Linked DNA regions of Thiocystis violascens DSM 198. The protein of the gene in region 1 interacts with the protein of each later gene in a pairwise test. Links are inferred from orthologs where the notes say so. Each region holds a gene or a part of one and is shown in the gene's direction. Other genes may lie near its edges.

What was found.
Region 2: the proteins of rplD (region 1) and def interact in binary tests that used the Escherichia coli proteins (3 or more experiments, as listed by UniProt). The link is inferred for Thiocystis violascens DSM 198 from one-to-one orthologs.

Annotation. Positions count from the first base shown.
Region 1 is NC_018012.1:4,571,478-4,580,805, forward strand. What follows is about bases 121-3,015. They hold rplD (50S ribosomal protein L4), read left to right. Parts: upstream 121-1,209; coding sequence 1,210-1,821; downstream 1,822-3,015. Other genes in these bases: tuf (elongation factor Tu), read left to right, coding at 121-226; rpsJ (30S ribosomal protein S10), read left to right, coding at 231-542; rplC (50S ribosomal protein L3), read left to right, coding at 553-1,203; rplW (50S ribosomal protein L23), read left to right, coding at 1,818-2,114; rplB (50S ribosomal protein L2), read left to right, coding at 2,147-2,974. Also shown: more of tuf, read left to right, coding at 1-120; more of rpsS, read left to right, coding at 3,016-3,272; rplV (50S ribosomal protein L22), read left to right, coding at 3,287-3,619; rpsC (30S ribosomal protein S3), read left to right, coding at 3,638-4,315; rplP (50S ribosomal protein L16), read left to right, coding at 4,319-4,732; rpmC (50S ribosomal protein L29), read left to right, coding at 4,732-4,932; rpsQ (30S ribosomal protein S17), read left to right, coding at 4,929-5,195; rplN (50S ribosomal protein L14), read left to right, coding at 5,310-5,678; rplX (50S ribosomal protein L24), read left to right, coding at 5,691-6,008; rplE (50S ribosomal protein L5), read left to right, coding at 6,023-6,562; rpsN (30S ribosomal protein S14), read left to right, coding at 6,572-6,877; rpsH (30S ribosomal protein S8), read left to right, coding at 6,977-7,372; rplF (50S ribosomal protein L6), read left to right, coding at 7,385-7,918; rplR (50S ribosomal protein L18), read left to right, coding at 7,932-8,288; rpsE (30S ribosomal protein S5), read left to right, coding at 8,299-8,805; rpmD (50S ribosomal protein L30), read left to right, coding at 8,809-9,015; rplO (50S ribosomal protein L15), read left to right, coding at 9,002-9,328.
Region 2 is NC_018012.1:3,499,472-3,508,731, reverse strand. The notes cover bases 2,423-5,249. They hold def (peptide deformylase), read left to right. Parts: upstream 2,423-3,481; coding sequence 3,482-4,018; downstream 4,019-5,249. Other genes in these bases: rsmB (16S rRNA (cytosine(967)-C(5))-methyltransferase RsmB), read left to right, coding at 5,050-5,249; fmt (methionyl-tRNA formyltransferase), read left to right, coding at 4,128-5,084; THIVI_RS15515 (LysM peptidoglycan-binding domain-containing protein), read right to left, coding at 2,423-3,353. Also shown: topA (type I DNA topoisomerase), read right to left, coding at 1-13; THIVI_RS15525 (Smg family protein), read right to left, coding at 349-825; DNA-processing protein DprA, read right to left, coding at 962-2,137; more of THIVI_RS15515, read right to left, coding at 2,145-2,422; more of rsmB, read left to right, coding at 5,250-6,423; THIVI_RS15495 (DUF4390 domain-containing protein), read left to right, coding at 6,420-7,007; THIVI_RS15490 (sensor histidine kinase), read left to right, coding at 7,007-9,214; THIVI_RS15485 (sigma-54-dependent transcriptional regulator), read left to right, coding at 9,211-9,260. UniProt on the Escherichia coli protein: Removes the formyl group from the N-terminal Met of newly synthesized proteins. Requires at least a dipeptide for an efficient rate of reaction. N-terminal L-methionine is a prerequisite for activity but the enzyme has broad specificity at other positions.

The DNA of each region.
Region 1 (9,328 bases):
CACCCCCTTCTTCAACGGCTACCGCCCGCAGTTCTACTTCCGCACCACCGACGTCACCGGTGCCTGCGAACTGCCCGAGGGGATCGAAATGGTCATGCCCGGCGACAACGTCAAGATGACCATCAAGCTGATCGCCCCGATCGCCATGGAAGAAGGCTTGCGCTTCGCCGTGCGCGAAGGCGGACGCACGGTCGGTGCTGGCGTCGTCGCGAAGATTATCGAGTAAGGACATGAGCAGCCAAAGAATTCGTATTCGCCTGAAGGCGTTCGATCATCGCTTGATCGATCAGTCCGCCCGTGAAATCGTCGACACCGCCAAGCGCACGGGCGCTCAGGTGCGGGGTCCGGTGCCGCTGCCGTCCAAGAAGGAGCGCTTCACGATCCTGATTTCGCCGCATGTCAATAAAGACGCGCGCGACCAGTACGAACTGCGGACGCATAAACGCCTGATGGATATTGTCGACCCCACGGATAAGACGGTCGATGCGCTAATGAAACTGGATCTGGCCGCGGGCGTCGACGTCCAGATCAAGCTGAGCTGAGGACGAGACGATGACGATCGGAGTTATCGGGCGCAAGGCTGGCATGACCCGCCTGTTCCAAGAAGACGGGGAAAGTATCCCTGTCACCGTGATCGAAGTGACGCCGAACCGCGTCAGCCAGGTCAAGTCCGCCGAGACCGATGGCTACCGCGCCGTTCAGGTCGCCTTCGGCACGCGCCGCGCCTCGCGCGTCACCAAACCAATGGCCGGGCATTATGCCAAGGCTGGCGTGGAAGCAGGCGAAGTGCTGCGCGAGTTCCGGCTGGAGAGCGACGAAGGCGCTGATCTGGAAGTTGGGCATGAAATCACGGTGTCCATCTTCGAGACCGGTCAAAAAGTCGATGTACGGGGCGTGACCAAGGGGCGCGGATTTACGGGTGCCATTCGTCGTCACCATTTTTCCATGCAGGACGCGACGCACGGTAACTCGCGCTCGCACCGTTCGGCGGGTTCCATCGGACAAAACCAGACCCCTGGTCGCGTCTGGAAAGGCAAGAAGATGGCCGGTCACCTGGGTGCCGACAATCGCTGCCAGCAGAACCTTGAGGTGGTGCGGGTCGATGCCGAGCGGAACCTGTTGCTGGTCCGTGGCGGCGTGCCTGGCCCGACCGGTGGGCGACTGATCGTGCTGCCGTCCGTGAAGCAGAAAAACAAGGGTTAAGCAGTCATGGAACTTGCCATTCGAAACCACACTGGCGCCGCTAGTGTGCAGGTTTCAGACGCCGTTTTCGGTGTCGAATACAAGCCTGGCCTCGTGCATCAGGTGGTGACCGCTTATATGGCGGCCGCCCGTTCGGGCACGAAGGCACAGAAAACGCGCGCCGAAGTCTCCGGTGGCGGTGCTAAGCCGTGGCGCCAGAAAGGCACTGGCCGGGCGCGTGCCGGTAGTTCGCGCAGCCCCATCTGGCGTTCCGGTGGCGTGACCTTCGCGGCCAAGCCGCGCGATTACACCCAGAAAGTCAATCGCAAGATGTATCGCGGTGCCGTGCGTTCGATTCTGTCGGAGCTGGTCCGGACCGAGCGTTTGATCATTGTGCCAGAGCTTTCCCTGCCGGCACCCAAGACGAAGGAACTGGTCGCGCTCCTGAAGACCTACGAGTTGCGGGACGTGCTGATTCTGACCGACGGTCTGGATGAAGCCTTGTACCTGGCGGCCCGTAATCTGTACGGTGTCAATGTCATGTCGGCTCAGGAAGTCGATCCGGTGAGCCTGGTTGCCTTCGATACCCTCCTGGCGACCGAAGCCGCGGTGAAGAAGCTTGAGGAGCGTCTGGCATGAACAACGAACGTCTCATGAAGGTGCTGCTGGCGCCGATCATCTCCGAAAAATCGACCCGGATCGCCGAGCAGTCGAGCCAATTTACGTTTCGTGTCATGACGGATGCGACGAAGCGGGAAATCGCCAGCGCGGTCGAGCTTCTGTTCGAGGTCAAGGTCGATCACGTTCATGTACTGAACGTCAAGGGAAAAGCGAAACGGGTCAAGCAACGTCTCGGCAAACGTCAGGATTGGCGGAAGGCCTATGTGCGCCTGAAACCCGGCCATGATATCGACTTCGGCGGCGGCGCGTGAGCGCGGCGGCGGACAGAAACGGATAGACCAAGATGCCAATCGTAAAGACAAAGCCCACGTCCGCCGGACGTCGTTTCGTCGTTAAGGTCACGACGCCGGAGCTGCATAAAGGCGCTCCGTACAAGCCATTGATCGAAAAAAAATCGAAACATGGCGGACGTAATAATCTCGGACGCATCACCGTGCGCCACCAAGGCGGCGGACACAAGCAGCGCTATCGTATCGTTGACTTCAAGCGCAACAAGGAAGGTGTTCCAGCGACGGTCGAACGGCTTGAGTATGACCCGAACCGCTCCGCGCACCTGGCCCTGCTGAAGTATGCCGATGGCGAACGCGCCTATATCATCGCGCCGAAAGGTCTCGGTGCCGGCGACAGCGTGCAGGCCGGCGAAGCCGCTCCGATCGCCGTGGGCAACTGCATGCCGCTGCGCAACATTCCGGTCGGTACCCAGGTGCATTGCATCGAGATGCGACCCGGCAAGGGCGCGCAGATGGCGCGCGCGGCCGGATCTTCCGCGCAGCTGGTTGCGCGCGATGCCTCGGCGGCAACTCTGCGGCTGCGCTCGGGCGAGATGCGCAAGGTGCATGCCGACTGCCGCGCTGTCATCGGCGAGGTTGGCAATACCGAGCACAGCCTGCAAAAGCTTGGCAAAGCCGGCGCGACCCGCTGGCGTGGCGTGCGTCCGACCGTCCGCGGCGTTGTCATGAACCCGGTGGATCACCCGCATGGTGGTGGCGAGGGGCGCACCTCCGGCGGTCGTCACCCGGTCACGCCCTGGGGTGTGCCGACCAAGGGTCACAAGACCCGCCACAACAAGCGCACCGACGGCATGATTGTCCGTCGTCGCGGTCGCAAATAATTAAGGCGAGGTTGAGCAAGTGCCACGTTCGATTCGAAAGGGACCCTTTGTGGACCACCATCTGATCAAAAAGGTGGAAGAAGCGGTCGCCCAAAACAGTAAGCGTCCGATCAAAACCTGGTCGCGCCGCTCCATGGTGCTGCCCGAAATGGTGGGCCTGACCATTGCGGTCCACAACGGACGTCAGCACGTGCCCGTGCTCGTCAACGAAAACATGATTGGCCATAAACTCGGTGAGTTTTCCATGACCCGCACCTATCGCGGTCATGCGGCCGATCGCAAGGCGAAGAAGCGCTAGTCGGAGATCCGCGGATGCAAGCCGAAGCAACACTGAAATATGCCCGGATCTCGGCCCAGAAGGCTCGACTGGTCGCGGATCTGATTCGTGGTCGTCATGTCGAGGAGGCCCTGAACACCCTGACGTTCAGCACCCAGAAAGGTGCTGGTTTGATCAAGGGGGTTCTGGAGTCCGCCATCGCGAATGCCGAGCATAACGAGGGCGCGGATATCGACGAGCTCAAGGTTGCGGCCATTCAGATCAACGAAGGCCCAACCATGAAGCGGATCCGCGCGCGCGCCAAGGGGCGCGCCAACCGAATCAAGAAACGCACCAGCCACATCAGTCTGATCGTGGCTGAAGGCTAGGGAATCCAGGGGACCAGCATGGGACAAAAAGTTCATCCGAACGGTATCCGGCTTGGCATCGTCAAGGACTGGACATCCAAGTGGTACGCGAGTACGAAAGATTACGCGAATTTCCTGAACACGGACCTTGCGGTGCGCGCCTTTCTGCGGAAAGAGCTCTCCAAGGCGTCCGTCAGTCGCATTCAGATCGATCGGCCCGCGAAAAATGCGCATATCACCATCCATACGGCGCGCCCGGGCGTGGTGATCGGCAAGAAAGGCGAGGATATCGACAAGTTGCGCGGAAAGGTCTCCGCGATGATGGGCATCCCGGTGCACATCAGCATCGAAGAGATCCGTAAGCCGGAACTCGACGCGCAACTGGTTGCCGAAGGCATCGCGCAGCAGCTTGAGCGTCGCATCATGTTCCGTCGCGCGATGAAGCGGTCGATCCAGAACACGATGCGACTCGGTGCCGAGGGCGTCCGGATCAATGTCGCGGGCCGTCTGAATGGCGCTGAAATCGCACGTAGCGAGTGGGCCCGCGAAGGTCGCGTACCGCTTCATACCCTGCGTGCCGATATCGACTACGGGTTTGCCGAGGCCAAGACGACCTATGGCATCCTGGGCGTCAAGGTGTGGATCTTCAAGGGCGAGGTATTCGGCGACCAGCTTCCCGAAGAACCGGCGCCGAAAGCGGCCGGAAAGAAGGGTTAAGTCATGCTGCAACCGAAACGTACCAAGTTCCGCAAGCAACATAAAGGGCGCAACCGTGGTCTTGCCCAGAGCGGGAACCGCGTCAGCTTCGGTGAGTTCGGCCTGAAGGCGACCGAACGCGGGCGTTTGACGGCGCGTCAGATCGAAGCCGCGCGCCGTGCGATTCAACGCAGCGTCAAGCGCGGCGGCAAACTCTGGATCCGTGTTTTCCCGGATAAGCCGATTTCCAAAAAGCCTCTCGAAGTGCGCATGGGTAAGGGCAAAGGCAACGTCGAATATTGGGTCGCCCTGGTTCAGCCTGGCTTTGTGCTCTATGAAATCGAAGGTGTCACGGAGGAGTTGGCCCGTGAGGCATTCGCGCTTGCGTCGGCGAAACTGCCCGTGCAGACCACTTTTGAAAAACGGACGATTCTGTGATGAAGGCGAACGAACTTAGAAAAAGCAGCCTCGAAGAGTTGCAAAAGCAGTTGATGGAACTGCTTCGCGAGCAATTCAATCTGCGCATGCAGCGGGGCACCGGCCAGTTGTCCAAGCCTTCGCAGATGAAGGCGGGACGCCGGGATATCGCCCGGATCAAGACGGTCATGACTGAAATGACGGCGGGCGGTAAATCATGAGCGACGACACCGAAAAAAAGACCAATCGCACCCTGGAAGGCCGTGTCACCAGCAGTGCCATGGACAAGACGGTGACGGTTCTCATCGAGCGTCGCGTCAAGCACCCGCTATACGGCAAATTCATGCGCCGCTCGACCAAGATCCATGCGCACGATGAAACCAATAGCTGTGGCGAAGGCGATCTCGTGCGTGTTGAGCAATGTCGCCCGCTCTCCAAAACCAAATCATGGCGCTTGCTCGACATTATCGAGAAGGCACGCTGAGGTTACGCGCAACGATACGCCACTCTGGCGTTCGTTCGTCGCCGCGTTCGACGCGGTCATTCGCAGAGCAGCCGGATCCACTCCGGGATCAGCAATCAGTTTAGGTAAACAACAATGATTCAGATGCAGTCCAATCTAGGCGTCGCCGACAATAGCGGCGCAAAGAGGGTGCAATGCATCAAAGTGCTCGGCGGATCGCATCGGCGCTACGCGGGCATCGGCGATGTCATTAAGGTTTCCGTCAAGGATGCCATTCCGCGCGGCAAGGTCAAGAAAGGCGATGTCTATAACGCCGTCGTGGTCCGGACCCGTAAGGGCGTGCGTCGTCCGGATGGATCGCTGATCCGTTTCGACGGCAACGCCGCCGTGCTGCTGAACAATCAGCTTCAACCGATCGGGACGCGTATTTTCGGGCCCGTGACGCGCGAACTTCGGGGTGACCGCTTCATGAAGATCATCTCGCTAGCACCCGAAGTGCTGTAAGGAGACGACGGCATGCAAAAAATCAAAAAAGGTGATGACGTCATCGTGATCACCGGCAAAGACAAAGGCAAGCGTGGCACGGTGTTGCGTGTCGTCGACGAGGACCGAGTCATCGTCGAAAATATCAATATTGCCCGCAAGCACCAGAAGCCGAATCCACAGGCGGGCGAACCTGGCGGTATTATCGACAAGGCCATGCCGATTCAGGTGTCCAACGTCGCGTTGTACAACCCTCAAAAGGGCGGCGCGGATCGGGTCGGCTTCAAGATCCTGGAAGACGGTCGCAAGGTTCGCGTTTTCAAGTCGAACGGCGAAGTCGTAGACGTCTGACCGAGGGAAGCAAAATGAGCAGATTACAGACAGAATATCGCGAGCAGATCGTCGGCCAATTGAAGGAACGTCTCGGCTTCAAAAGCGTGATGCAGGTGCCGCGGATCGAGAAAATTACGCTCAACATGGGTGTTGGCGAGGCGGTTGCGGATAAGAAAGTAATGGATCATGCCGTTGCCGATCTGCGTGCCATCGCCGGGCAGCAGCCCATCGTCACCTTCGCGCGCAAGTCGGTTGCCGGCTTCAAGATTCGCGAGGGTTGGCCGATCGGTTGCAAGGTGACGCTGCGTCGCGAACGGATGTACGAATTTCTCGATCGCCTGGTCAGTGTCGCGATTCCGCGTATCCGCGACTTTCGGGGTCTGAGTCCGAAGGCGTTCGACGGACGCGGGAACTATTCGATGGGCGTGCGCGAACAGATCATGTTCCCCGAAATCGATTACGACAAGATCGACGCAATTCGCGGACTCGACATCACGATTACGACCTCGGCGCGGACGGACGAGGAAGGACGCGCGCTGCTTGAGGCGTTCAAGTTCCCATTCCGTACCTGAGATAGCACTATGGCGAAGAAGAGCATGATTGCGCGCGACGTCAAGCGCACCCAGATCGCGGCCAAGTTTGGCGCGAAGCGCGCGGCACTGAAAGCAGTGATCAATGATCGTGGCGCGAGCGCGGAACAGATCGACGAGGCAATGCGGAAGTTCCATCAGCTTCCGCGCGATGCCAGTCCGTCGCGCCAACAACGGCGCTGTCGGGTCAGCGGTCGTCCGCATGCCGTCTATCGGAAATTCGGGCTTGCGCGCATGAAGTTGCGCGAAGCCGTGATGCGCGGGGATGTCCCCGGCGTCGTCAAGGCGAGTTGGTAAGCTTGCCTCCTTCGGCGCTGTCCGTGAACTGGATCGCGCCGATCAAAAACACCTGAAGGGTATCGCGCCGTCAAGGCGGTTTGACCCAAGGAGCATCCCATGAGTATGTCGGATCCGATTGCGGATATGCTGACACGCATCCGCAACGGCCAGCAGCGTGGCAAAATCACCATTGTGATGCCGTCCTCCAAGCAGAAGGTTGCGATCGCGAACCTGCTGAAGGAAGAAGGCTATATCGCCGAGGCATCGGTCGAACCCAATGGCGGCAAGCCCGAACTGGTCATCAAGCTCAAGTATTTCCGCGGCAAGCCCGTGATCGAGGTCATCAAGCGCATCTCGCGGCCGGGACTACGCATTTATCGCAATAAAAACGAGTTGCCCAAGGTTTGGGCCGGACTCGGGATTGCGATCATCTCCACCTCGCAAGGTTTGATGACCGACCGCGCGGCCCGCCAGGCGGGTCACGGCGGCGAAGTCATCGCCTACGTCGCTTAAGAGGATACGGAGATGTCACGAGTCGCAAAGGCGCCGATTACGGTGCCCAAAGGTGTCACCGTCGAGATCGTCGGTCAGGATGTCAAGGTCAAGGGTGCCAAGGGCAGCCTTGAGTGGAGCGTCCATCCGACCGTTGTCGTCAGTCAGGACGCGAATGAACTCAAGGTGGCTCCAGCCGAGGGTCAGGCAAACGCCTGGGCCATGGCCGGAACCACCCGCGCGCTGATCAACAACATGGTGGTGGGCTGTAGCGCCGGTTTCACGCGCAAGCTCACGCTGGTGGGTGTCGGCTATCGCGCCGCGGCCAAGGGCGATGTGCTGAATCTGGCCCTTGGTTTTTCGCATCCGATCGATTATCCGGTGCCTGCAGGCATCACCATCGAGACCCCGAGTCAGACCGAAGTCGTTGTCATGGGTGCCGATAAACAACGCGTCGGTCAGGTCGCCTCGGAAATCCGGGGGTTCCGTCCGCCGGAGCCTTACAAGGGCAAGGGTGTTCGTTACGCGGACGAGAATGTCCTGCGTAAGGAAGCCAAGAAGAAATAAGGGGTCTCACGTCATGGATAAAAAACAGGCTCGTCTGCGCCGTGCGACGCGGGCACGCGCCAAGATTCGGGAAATGGGCGAATTTCGGTTGTGCGTCTATCGCACGCCCCGGCATACCTACGCCCAAATCATTGCCCCGACGGGCGACAAGGTGGTCGCCAGCGCATCCACGCTGGATAAAGACATCCGCCAGTCGATCGAGGGCAACAAGGCAAACATTGTGGCGGCAACCGTCATCGGTAAGGCGATTGCTGAACGTGCCTTGTCCGCCGGCGTGGAAAGGGTCGCGTTCGACCGTTCCGGCTTCCGTTATCACGGCCGTCTCAAGGCGCTTGCCGACGCGGCGCGTGAGCACGGACTGAAATTCTGAGGACTCGAACATGGCGAACTTCAATCCCAAGCCGGAAGGCGATGACCTTCTGGAAAAACTGGTGGCGGTCAACCGCGTCGCCAAGGTCGTCAAGGGCGGACGGCAATTCGGTTTCGCGGCCTTAACGGTCGTGGGCGATGGCAAGGGCCGGGTCGGCTTCGGTCGCGGCAAGGCGCGCGAAGTGCCGATCGCGATCCAGAAGGCGATGGAAAGTGCCCGCAAGAACATGATCGAAGTCAAGCTGAATGGCACCACCCTTCAGTATCCGCTGCAGGGCGAGCATGGCGCCGCGAAGGTCTTCATGCAGCCGGCTTCCGACGGTACCGGGATCATTGCCGGCGGCGCGATGCGCGCGGTGTTCGAGGTGCTCGGCGTGCAGAATGTCCTCGCCAAGTGCATCGGTACCAACAATCCGATCAACGTCGTGCGTGCGACGGTTCAGGGGCTGCGTACCATGAATGACGCGGAAACCATCGCTGCCAAGCGCGGTAAGACCGTCGAACAGATCCTGGGGTAAGCGATGTCTGACAAAAAAATGATGAAGGTGAAACTGGTGCGCAGCACCAGCGGACGCCTTGAAAAACATAAGGCCTGCGTGCGCGGTCTGGGCCTGCGGCGGATGCATCAGGTCGTCGAGGTCGAGGACACGCCCTGCACCCGCGGGATGGTCAACGCCGTGTATTACATGGTCAAGGTCGTGGAGGAGTCTCACCATGCGGCTCAATGATCTCAAGCCCGACGAGGGCAGCCGGCCTTCCGCCAAGCGCGTCGGACGCGGTATCGGCAGCGGGCTGGGCAAGACCTGCGGACGTGGCCACAAAGGGCAGAAATCCCGTAAGGGCGGCTATCATAAGGTTGGCTTCGAGGGCGGTCAGATGCCGCTTCAGCGGCGTTTGCCGAAGGTCGGTTTTCGCTCGCGCGCATCGCTGGTCAGCGCGGAAGTGCGCCTGACCGAACTTCATCGTATCGAAGGCGATGTGGTCGATCTGGCTTCCCTGATGGCGGCGGGAGTTGTGAATCGCTCCATCAAGACGGCTAAG
Region 2 (9,260 bases), 1.1 Mb from region 1 along the record:
TAACGAGATTCATGTGGTCTTCTGGTCGGAGGTGGCGCGATTTTTCTAGGGTAAACCGATTTTGAGCCGCGTCTAGGGCGATCTACCTTGCCGCGCACGAATTAAGGCGATTTCCGGGAAAGTTTATACCCATGCCAAAGGCTTCAAAATGGACAGGATTAAACCGCGCCCAGCATGGTATGCGATGTTTTTGGATTGGATCCATCTCGGCAGCATCCACAACTGTCGGAGCTGGCGCGGTTTAAAACATGAAAAATTAAAAATTTTAAACCGCGTCTCCACGGATTCCGCAAAAACCCCAAAGGCCAGACACAAAATGAAAATGACGCAGATCGCTCTGGACGCGGTTTAATGCAGATACACGGGCTCTTCGTTATAGACCATGTCTTCCATCTGGGTGAAGGCATCTTCCCGGCCTGGGCGATTCATGAGCACCAGCAGCACCACCCATTTGACCTCATCGACCGTGACCAGCGGGTGATCGATCGCCAGCAGACGGTCGATCGCCAGCTCACGACTGGCCGGATCGAGGATTCCACTCTGTTCCAGAAACAGAAGCAGTCCGCGCGCCTCCACATCCAGCTTGGCGCATTCGACCTCGCAGTAGAGACGCAACGAGCCCACGGCATGGTCGTGGGACTGAGGCGCGTCGACACCGACGGCCAATTCGTCGAGCCAAAGCAACGCCTTGTCGATCTCTGTCTTGCTGAAACCCGCCTCTGACAGTTCGTCTTCCAGATCGCTTTGGTCGACCGGGGGCTGACTCTCGCCGTCCATATAATTCTCATAGAGATAGATCAACACATCGACCATGTTTTCGTACATCAACCAACCTCGTGGAGGGCATCGGCCGTCAGGCCGACAGAGACAATCGTCAAACAATGCCATGACCGCTCATGACTGGATCGCGACCGGCATGACAGGCGCTGCATGAACCGGCCGGCGTCATCGCTGACGCGGGTTAGGCGCGAGAACGGTGATAGCGTCCTCCAGGGGCCGATGATACATGACCGCTCAATTCGAGAACCAACAACATGGCGGCAACGCGCTGGGCAGGCAACCCGCTGCGCTCGATCAATTCATCCGGGGCAACCGGGTCGAACCCCATGGAATTCAGCAACCGCTGCGACTCCGCGTCAAGGGATACCGACAGATCTGGCGCCGCTTCCGCCTCCGTCAGATCCACGGCAGTGGCCGCGGTCGCCGCGAGGGCCGAGTCTGGTGCCGCCAGCGCACAATGCAGCAGTGGCGCCAGTTCCACCAGAATTTCCTGGGCGGATTCGACCAGCCTGGCACCATCGCGAATCAGCGCGTGACAGCCCCGCGCCAGCGGGTTGCGGATCGATCCCGGCACGGCGAACACCTCGCGCCCCTGTTCGAGCGCGGTACGGGCGGTAATCAGGGATCCGCTTTTCAGGGCCGCCTCCGTGACCAGCACCCCCAGACTCAATCCGCTGATGAGTCGGTTGCGACGTGGAAAATTTCGGGCCAGCGGCCCCTGCCCCGGCGGAAACTCGCTAACCAGAGCGCCCGCGCCCGTGTCGGCGATCCGGCGGGCCAGATCCCGATGGACCGCGGGATAGACGCGGTCGGGTCCGGTCCCAAGCACCGCGACGGTTCGCCCGCCTCCCGCCAGGGCGGCGGCATGTGCGGCACCGTCGACGCCAAGCGCCAGACCGCTGGTGACGATCAATCCGAAACCGACCAACTGCCGGGCGAACTCCCGGGTGGTCTCAAGTCCGCCCGGCGTGGGATTGCGGCTGCCGACGATGGCGATCTGGGGTTCGGCGAGCAGACCGGCATCGCCGCGCACATAGAGCAGCGGGGGCGCATCGTGGATCTCGGCGAGCAGCGGGGGATACCGGGGATCGGCAAGGGTGAGGATATGGGCATCGGGCTGAGCCGACCAGTCCAGCACGGCCGCGAGAGCGTCCGGATCCGGCTGCTTGAGGGCCGCCACGCTTGCCGGCTTCAGGCCCGCGGCGGCAAGCCGTTCGGGGGAGGCGCGCAGAACCGCGACGGGACTGCCGAAGTGCTCGATCAGTCTGGCGACGGTGCGCGGACCGATCCCTGGCGCATTGGCCAAGGCGAGCCAGGCGTCGAGCGGCGCGTCCAGCGGATTCGAGCGCGGACTCAAGACGCGATCAAGAGGGCGGTGGCGCGACCTGGTCGCCAACCGTGAAGGCGCGCTGGGCATTCAGCACCAGGGCGAAGCTCACCCGCTCGAAGGTCCGGAAGACCATCAGGACGCCCGCGCGTTCAAAGGGTGCGACGAACTGCGCGTTCTTCCTGCGGAAATCCGCGTGGAGCGGCAAGGGTGCGTTCGGGGAGGGCTCGTCGCGACGCCAGCCCTTGTTCTCGAAATCGCGACCGTACCAGAACTCGGTCGACAAGGGGCTCTCGCTGCGCCAGTTGGAGACGATACTGCCGCCGCGCACCTGATCGCGTTGCTTGGTACCGCCGACGAATGCCTCGAAGACATGGCCCGGTTCGATGCGGTCACGGGTTCCGCGATTGAGGACGACGACATCGAATTGACCGATCTGCGAGACGCCGTTGAGCACCGACAGGATGCGGCCCCTGGTTCCCGCCGGCGCGGGTCGCGGGTAAAAATTCTCGAGCGGTTTCTCGACACTGGCGGGGATCACGCGATCGCCGATGGACACCTCGCGTTCCGAGCGCACGACCTGAAGTTTGGCCGGATCGCCGACACGCTCCAGCGCGGCGTTGGCGACAAAGAGCGCCTCGTAGCCCAGGATTTCGTTGGTGTCGGGATCGCGCAGCGCGTCTCCGGGCCGGAGAATCTGGAAATTCGTCTGCTGGTTGGAACGGATTCGGCGCACGTAGATGGAGTCGTGCAAACCCGCCACCAGATGTTCGTCCGGGAAACCCACGACATAGGAGGCGCGCTCGATCTGATCCGAGTCCGCCACATAGGGCTGGGTCAGGAAGGGTGCGATCGAGGCGATCCTGATCGTCGGCACCGCCTCCTTGAGCGAAGACGCGCGAACCTGCGGGCTCAGTCGCACCACCCGCATGCCGTCGCGGGATCCGGACGCCGAACTGCCGCCACGCGCCACCCCGATCCGCGGTTGCCCGTCGACCATCGTCAACTGGAGCACATCGCCGGGGTAGATGAGATCAGGATCGTCTAGGCCCTCGTTGGCCTGCCAGACCTCCGACCAGCGCCAGGGGTCGCGCAGAAACCGCCCGGCGATGTCCCAGAGCGTATCGCCCGAACGCACGACATAGGTCTGCGGCGCATCGGGCGCCAGTTCGACGGCAAGCGCCACGGTGGACAGCAGAAGCAGGATGCCGGCAAGTAGGGCAGTGATGGCGAAACGGCTGATCATGGCGCAACGAAACCTCCGGGGTGGTCGAAACGGGATTCACCCGCCCCCATCAAGGTGGTGTGGTATTCTTACCGATAGTAGCGCACGCGACTCTGTCTATTCCACTCGTTTACTGCAAACTCGCAAAGATGGCTAAGCTCGATATCCTTACCTTTCCCGACCCCCGGCTGCGCCATAAGGCACGGCCCGTGGAGCACGTCGACGCCGCGATCCAGCGCTTGGTCGATGACATGCTGGAAACCATGTACGCCGCGCCAGGTATCGGCTTGGCGGCTACCCAGGTCGATGTCCCGCTCCAGGTGCTGGTGATCGACACCTCCGAACGCCATGACACGCCACTGTGCCTGATCAATCCCCGGATCCTGTCGCTGGAAGGCACGGAGCAGATGGACGAGGGCTGTCTCTCCGTGCCGGGCTTTTACGAAACGGTCACCCGCGCCGAGCGGGTCAGCGTCCAGGCGCTCGACCGCGCGGGCGAGCCCTTTACCCTGGACGCCGACGGACTGCTCGCGGTCTGCATCCAGCACGAGATCGACCACCTGGCGGGGAAACTCTTCGTCGACCATATCTCGATGCTCAAGCGTCAGCGCATTCGACGCAAGCTGGAGAAGGATCAACGACAGTCCGCGGCACCAGCCGGCGAACCGCGACGGGGCATCCTCTGATGCGGGCCGGTCATCGCAGAGATTCGACGCGAAGCGCGCCTTTGCGCATCCGCCGCCGGCGCGCTCCGAGTCGGGATGTTGGCCGGGGCTCCGGCGGTCAGTCGATGCAATGGCCTACCCCGCGATGAACAACACCCGAGTGATCTTCGCGGGAACGCCCGAGTTCGCGGTCCCGAGTCTCGCCGCCCTGCTGGACGCCGGACTGGACGTCGTCGCGGTCTACACGCAGCCGGACCGCCCGGCCGGACGCGGACAAAAGCTCCAGGCGAGCCCGGTCAAGGCGCTGGCCCAGGCCCGTGCCATCCCGGTTTTTCAGCCCGAAAGCCTGAAACGGGACGCCGACGCGGTGACCCAACTGCGCGCACTCGATGCCGACCTGATGGTGGTGGTGGCCTATGGGCTGCTTCTCCCGGTCGCGGTTCTGGAAGCGCCCCGTCTCGGCTGTCTCAACGTGCATGCCTCGCTGCTCCCGCGCTGGCGCGGCGCGGCGCCGATCCAGCGCGCGGTACTCGCCGGGGACGCGCTTGCCGGGGTCTGCATCATGGGGATGGAAGCCGGTCTCGACACCGGTCCAGTCTATCATCGCGTCGAGACGCCGATCGGCCCGCGCGAAACCGGCGGCAGTCTCCATGACCGGCTCGCGACCCTGGGCGCCAGCGCACTGCTCGCGGCGCTCCCGGGGGTTCTCGACGGTTCGTCCGTCCCCGAGCCCCAGGACGACGCGCTCGCGACCTACGCGCGTAAGCTCACCAAGGAGGAGGCGCGCATCGACTGGACCCAACCCGCCGACGCCATCGAGCGTCAGGTGCGCGCCTTCGACCCCTGGCCGGTCGCGCAGACCAGCCTGGACGGCGCGGTCCTGCGCGTCTGGGATGCCGAGGCCGACGAGGGGGCGACGCCCCCGGCCGCTCCCGGAGAGGTCGTCGCCACCGACAAAACCGGCATCATCGTGGCGACCAGCCGGGGCACGCTGCGCATCACCCGTCTTCAGCCCGCCGGGAAAAAACCCATGAGCGCAACGGATTTCCTCAATGCACGACACCTGGACGGGCTGCGGCTTGGTTGATCCTGGACAGCACGCAAGTCCAGGCACTCCCGCTGGCGCCGAAGCGCGCGCGGCCGCCGCGCTCAACCTGCATCGGGTCCGCGATCAGGGTCAATCGCTGACGCGGGTTCTCCAACAGCCCCAGGCCGCGCGCGCGCCCGCCGATCAACCTTTGATCCAGGAGATGACCTACGGGGCGCTGCGACTGCTGCCCCGACTGGAGGCGCTGGCCGGACGTCTGCTCAATCGCCCCGTCAAGAAATCCGACCGGGATCTGGAGGCGCTGATCCTGATCGGGCTGTATCAGCTCATCGCGATGAAAATTCCGGCGCACGCCGCCGTGTCGGCCACCGTCGACGCCAGCCGCCTCCTCGGCAAGCCGGACAAGGCACCGTTGGTCAATGCGCTGCTGCGGCGGTTCCTGCGCGAACGCGAGACCCTGCTGGCCGAGATCGAGCATGAGCCCGGCGCCCGCTGGCTCTTTCCCGACTGGCTGCTGACCCGCCTGCGCCGCGACTGGCCCGAGGATTGGGAGCGCATCGTCGACGCCAGCAACGCGCGTCCACCGATGGCCCTGCGGGTCAATCGCCTACGTGCCAGCCTGAGCGATTACGCCGACCAACTCGCCGCCGCCGGCATCGCCGCGCGCCCCGTCCCAGGGTGCGAGATGGGTTTGATCCTCGACCGCCCCCACGCCACCCGCGATCTCCCCGGTTTCGAGCGCGGGCTCGTGTCGGTGCAGGACAGCGGCGCCCAACTCGCGGCCCACTGGCTCGACGCTACCCCTGGACAGCGCGTCCTCGACGCCTGCGCCGCGCCCGGCGGCAAGACCGCCGCCATCCTGGAGCGGGCCGACAATGCCTTGGATCTGATCGCCATCGACAGCGACGCCTCGCGGCTCGACACCGTGCGCGCGACCCTCGACCGGCTCGGCCTAACGGCCAGCGTCATCCAGGCCGATGCCGCCGCTCCCCAGGGCACCTGGACCGAGCGCCCCTTCGACCGCATTCTGCTCGATGTCCCCTGCTCCGCCACCGGCGTGATCCGCCGCCATCCGGACATCAAATGGCTGCGGCGCGACCGCGATATTCCCGAACTCGCTGCGACGCAGGCGGCGATGCTCGACGCCATCTGGCCCCTGCTCGCGCCCGGCGGACGCCTGCTCTACGCGACCTGTTCGCTGCTGGCCGAGGAAAACCACGAGCAGATCGCCGCTTTTCTGTCCCGTCAGCCGGAGGCGCGCGAACGGGATCTGCCGACCGCTTCAGGCCAGACCTGCCCTCGCGGGCGTCAATGGCTGCCGACGCCGGACGGGAGCGACGGTTTTTACTATGCGATCATCGAGCGAGTGTCCGCATGAGCGGGGGACACGCAACTCGGTCGCGGCGCGCGCTGGCACTGAGTCTGGTGTTCTCGCTCCTGACCTGGGCAATCCTGTCATCCGCCCTTGCGGGAGATGACTTCGAGTTCCGGCAATCCCAAATTCGACTTGAGGACGGAATCTACTATCTGGATGCCACCATGGACTCGGCGTTCAGCGAGGAGGCCCTGGAGGCGCTGAACAATGGGGTTCCCCTGACGATCATCATCCATCTGCAAATCCGGCGCGTCAACGCCTGGCTGTGGGAAGACAGTCTGCTGGATCGGCAGATGCGCTACGCCATCCGCTATAAGCCATTGTCCGAACGCTACGAGGTGTATCGCCTGCCGGGCACCAGCGGACGCGGATTCGAGACCCGTGAGGCCGCGATCCGCGCGCTAGGCGAACTCCAGAATGTGCAACTGATCGCGCAGGACAAACTGGACGAGGAAGAGGAGTACGAGATCCAGATCAAGGTCTTTCTGGACATTGAGGAATTACCCCTGCCGCTGCGCCCCATGGCCTATCTCAAACCGTCCTGGAAGCTCTCCAGCGGGTGGAGCAAGTGGCCGCTAAGCCCCTGATGCGACTGCGCGAACTCGGAATACTGCCAGTCGCCGGACTGATCGTCGGATTGTTCGTGGTACTGGTGCTGATGCGCGACGCGGTGCAGAACTCCGAGGCGCTCAGCCGCGCCTTCGTGCCGCTGCTGTTCGCGGTCCTGGCCGGGCTTCTGGTGCTGGCCGTGCTGGTGGCGGTCAACGTGGTCAAACTGGTCCGGCGCCATCGCCGCCAGGCGGCCGGATCGCGACTGACCGCGCGCATCGTCACCCTGTTCGCGCTCATCTCGCTGCTGCCGGTTGGCGTGGTCTACTATTTCTCGCTCGGCTTTCTCCTGCGCGGGATCGATAGCTGGTTCGATGTCGAGATCGGACGCGCCATGCAGGATGCGCTGCTGCTGAATCAGGCCTCGCTCGATCTCAATCAGCGGGTGCTCGGCAAATACACCGAGCAACTGCTCGCCGGTATCGAGGACCGTTCGGCGACCGCGATCGCGCTCAGCCTCAATCATCGGCGCCGTCAGGCTGGCGCCATCGAATTGACCGTCTATGGGCCAGGCGGCCAGGTTTTAGGCACGGCCAACGAGGATCCCACGCAACTGGTTCCCGACCACGCCGAGCGCGAGATTCAGCAGAGCGTGCGCGCCGGCAACAATTATGTCGGACTGGAAAGCGGCCCCGGCGACGAACTGGTGGTGCGCGCGCTGGTCAACGACCCCGGCGGCCGCGAGATGCAGATGCAGGCGATCTTCCCGACCTCCGCGCGCATCAGCGAACTCTCCGCGCGTCTCGAAGAGGCTTACAATCGCTACACCGAGCTGGCCTATCTGCGCCAGTCACTCAAATTCAGCTTTTCGCTGACCCTGTCGCTGGTGCTCCTGTTCGGCCTCATGGCCGCCTTGATCGCGGCCTTTCATACCGCGCGCCGGCTGGTCGCGCCGGTGGCGGATATCGCTCGCGGCACCCGCGCCATCGCGGAAGGCAACTACGAGCAGCAGATACCGCTGCCGGGACATGACGACGAAATCACCTTTCTGGTCGCTTCGTTCAATGCCATGTCACGCCGGATCGCCCGGGCGCGCGACGAGGCCGCGCGTAGCAAACTGGCGGTCGAGACCCAACGCAACTATCTCGAAACCGTGCTCGGGCGTCTCTCCTCGGGTGTCGTGGCCTTCGATGAAAGCCAATGTCTACGCACCGCGAATCCCGCCGCGCGCAAGATTCTGACGTTGAACTTCGCCGAGGACGCGGGTCCGACGCTCGAACGGATCGAGCGCGAGCAGCCCTGTCTCACCCCCTGGACCGAAACCGTCCGCCGTCACCTCGCCGCTGGCGATGCCTGGCGTGCCGAGGTGATCCTGCAACGCGGCGAAGGCAACCAGACGCTGCTGTGTCGCGGCAGTCCCCTGCCTCTTCCGGATTCCGAGCAGCGCGGTCATGTGGTGGTCTTCGACGACATCACCTCGCTCATCACCGCCCAGCGCAATGCCGCCTGGGGCGAGGTGGCGCGACGCCTGGCTCACGAGATCAAGAATCCGCTCACACCTATTCAACTCTCCGCCGAACGGCTCCGTCACAAGCTGCTGTCCAAGGCCGACGAGGCCGATGCCAGAATCATCGACCGCGCCACCGGCACCATCATCGCGCAGGTCGAGGCCATGAAGGCCATGGTCAACGATTTTTCGGACTATGCGCGCGGCCCCCGGATCCAGCGCGAGCCACTGCTTCTCGATCGGTTGATTCAGGAGGTTCTGGATCTTTATCGCAGTGCCGGGACGCCCGCGCTGCACATCGGTCTGAACGCGGCGGGGGTTCAAGTTCGCGGCGATCCGCTGCGGCTGCGTCAATTGATCCACAACCTCATCAAAAACGCGCAGGAGGCATTGGAAGGCCGCGCCAACGCACGCATCGGCGTGACCACGGACGTGATCGACGAACTGGCGCCAGACGTCTCTCAAGTGGAGGCCGGCTCTGCGGTACAGCTCACCGTAACCGATAACGGTCCCGGTTTCGAGGCGCACCTGCTGGAGCGGCTCTTCGAGCCCTATGTCACCACCAAAGCGAAGGGGACAGGACTTGGGCTGGCCATCGTCAAGAAGATTATTGAGGAGCACGGCGGTATGATCGCGGCTGAAAACACCGGCGAGGGCGCCTTGATCAGGATCCGACTGCCGGTCTGGCAAGCCGCCCTGCGCACGAACCAACGTCTGGAGCAAGACACACACCCATGAGCGCAACACACATCCTGGTGGTGGACGACGAGCCCGACATTCGCGG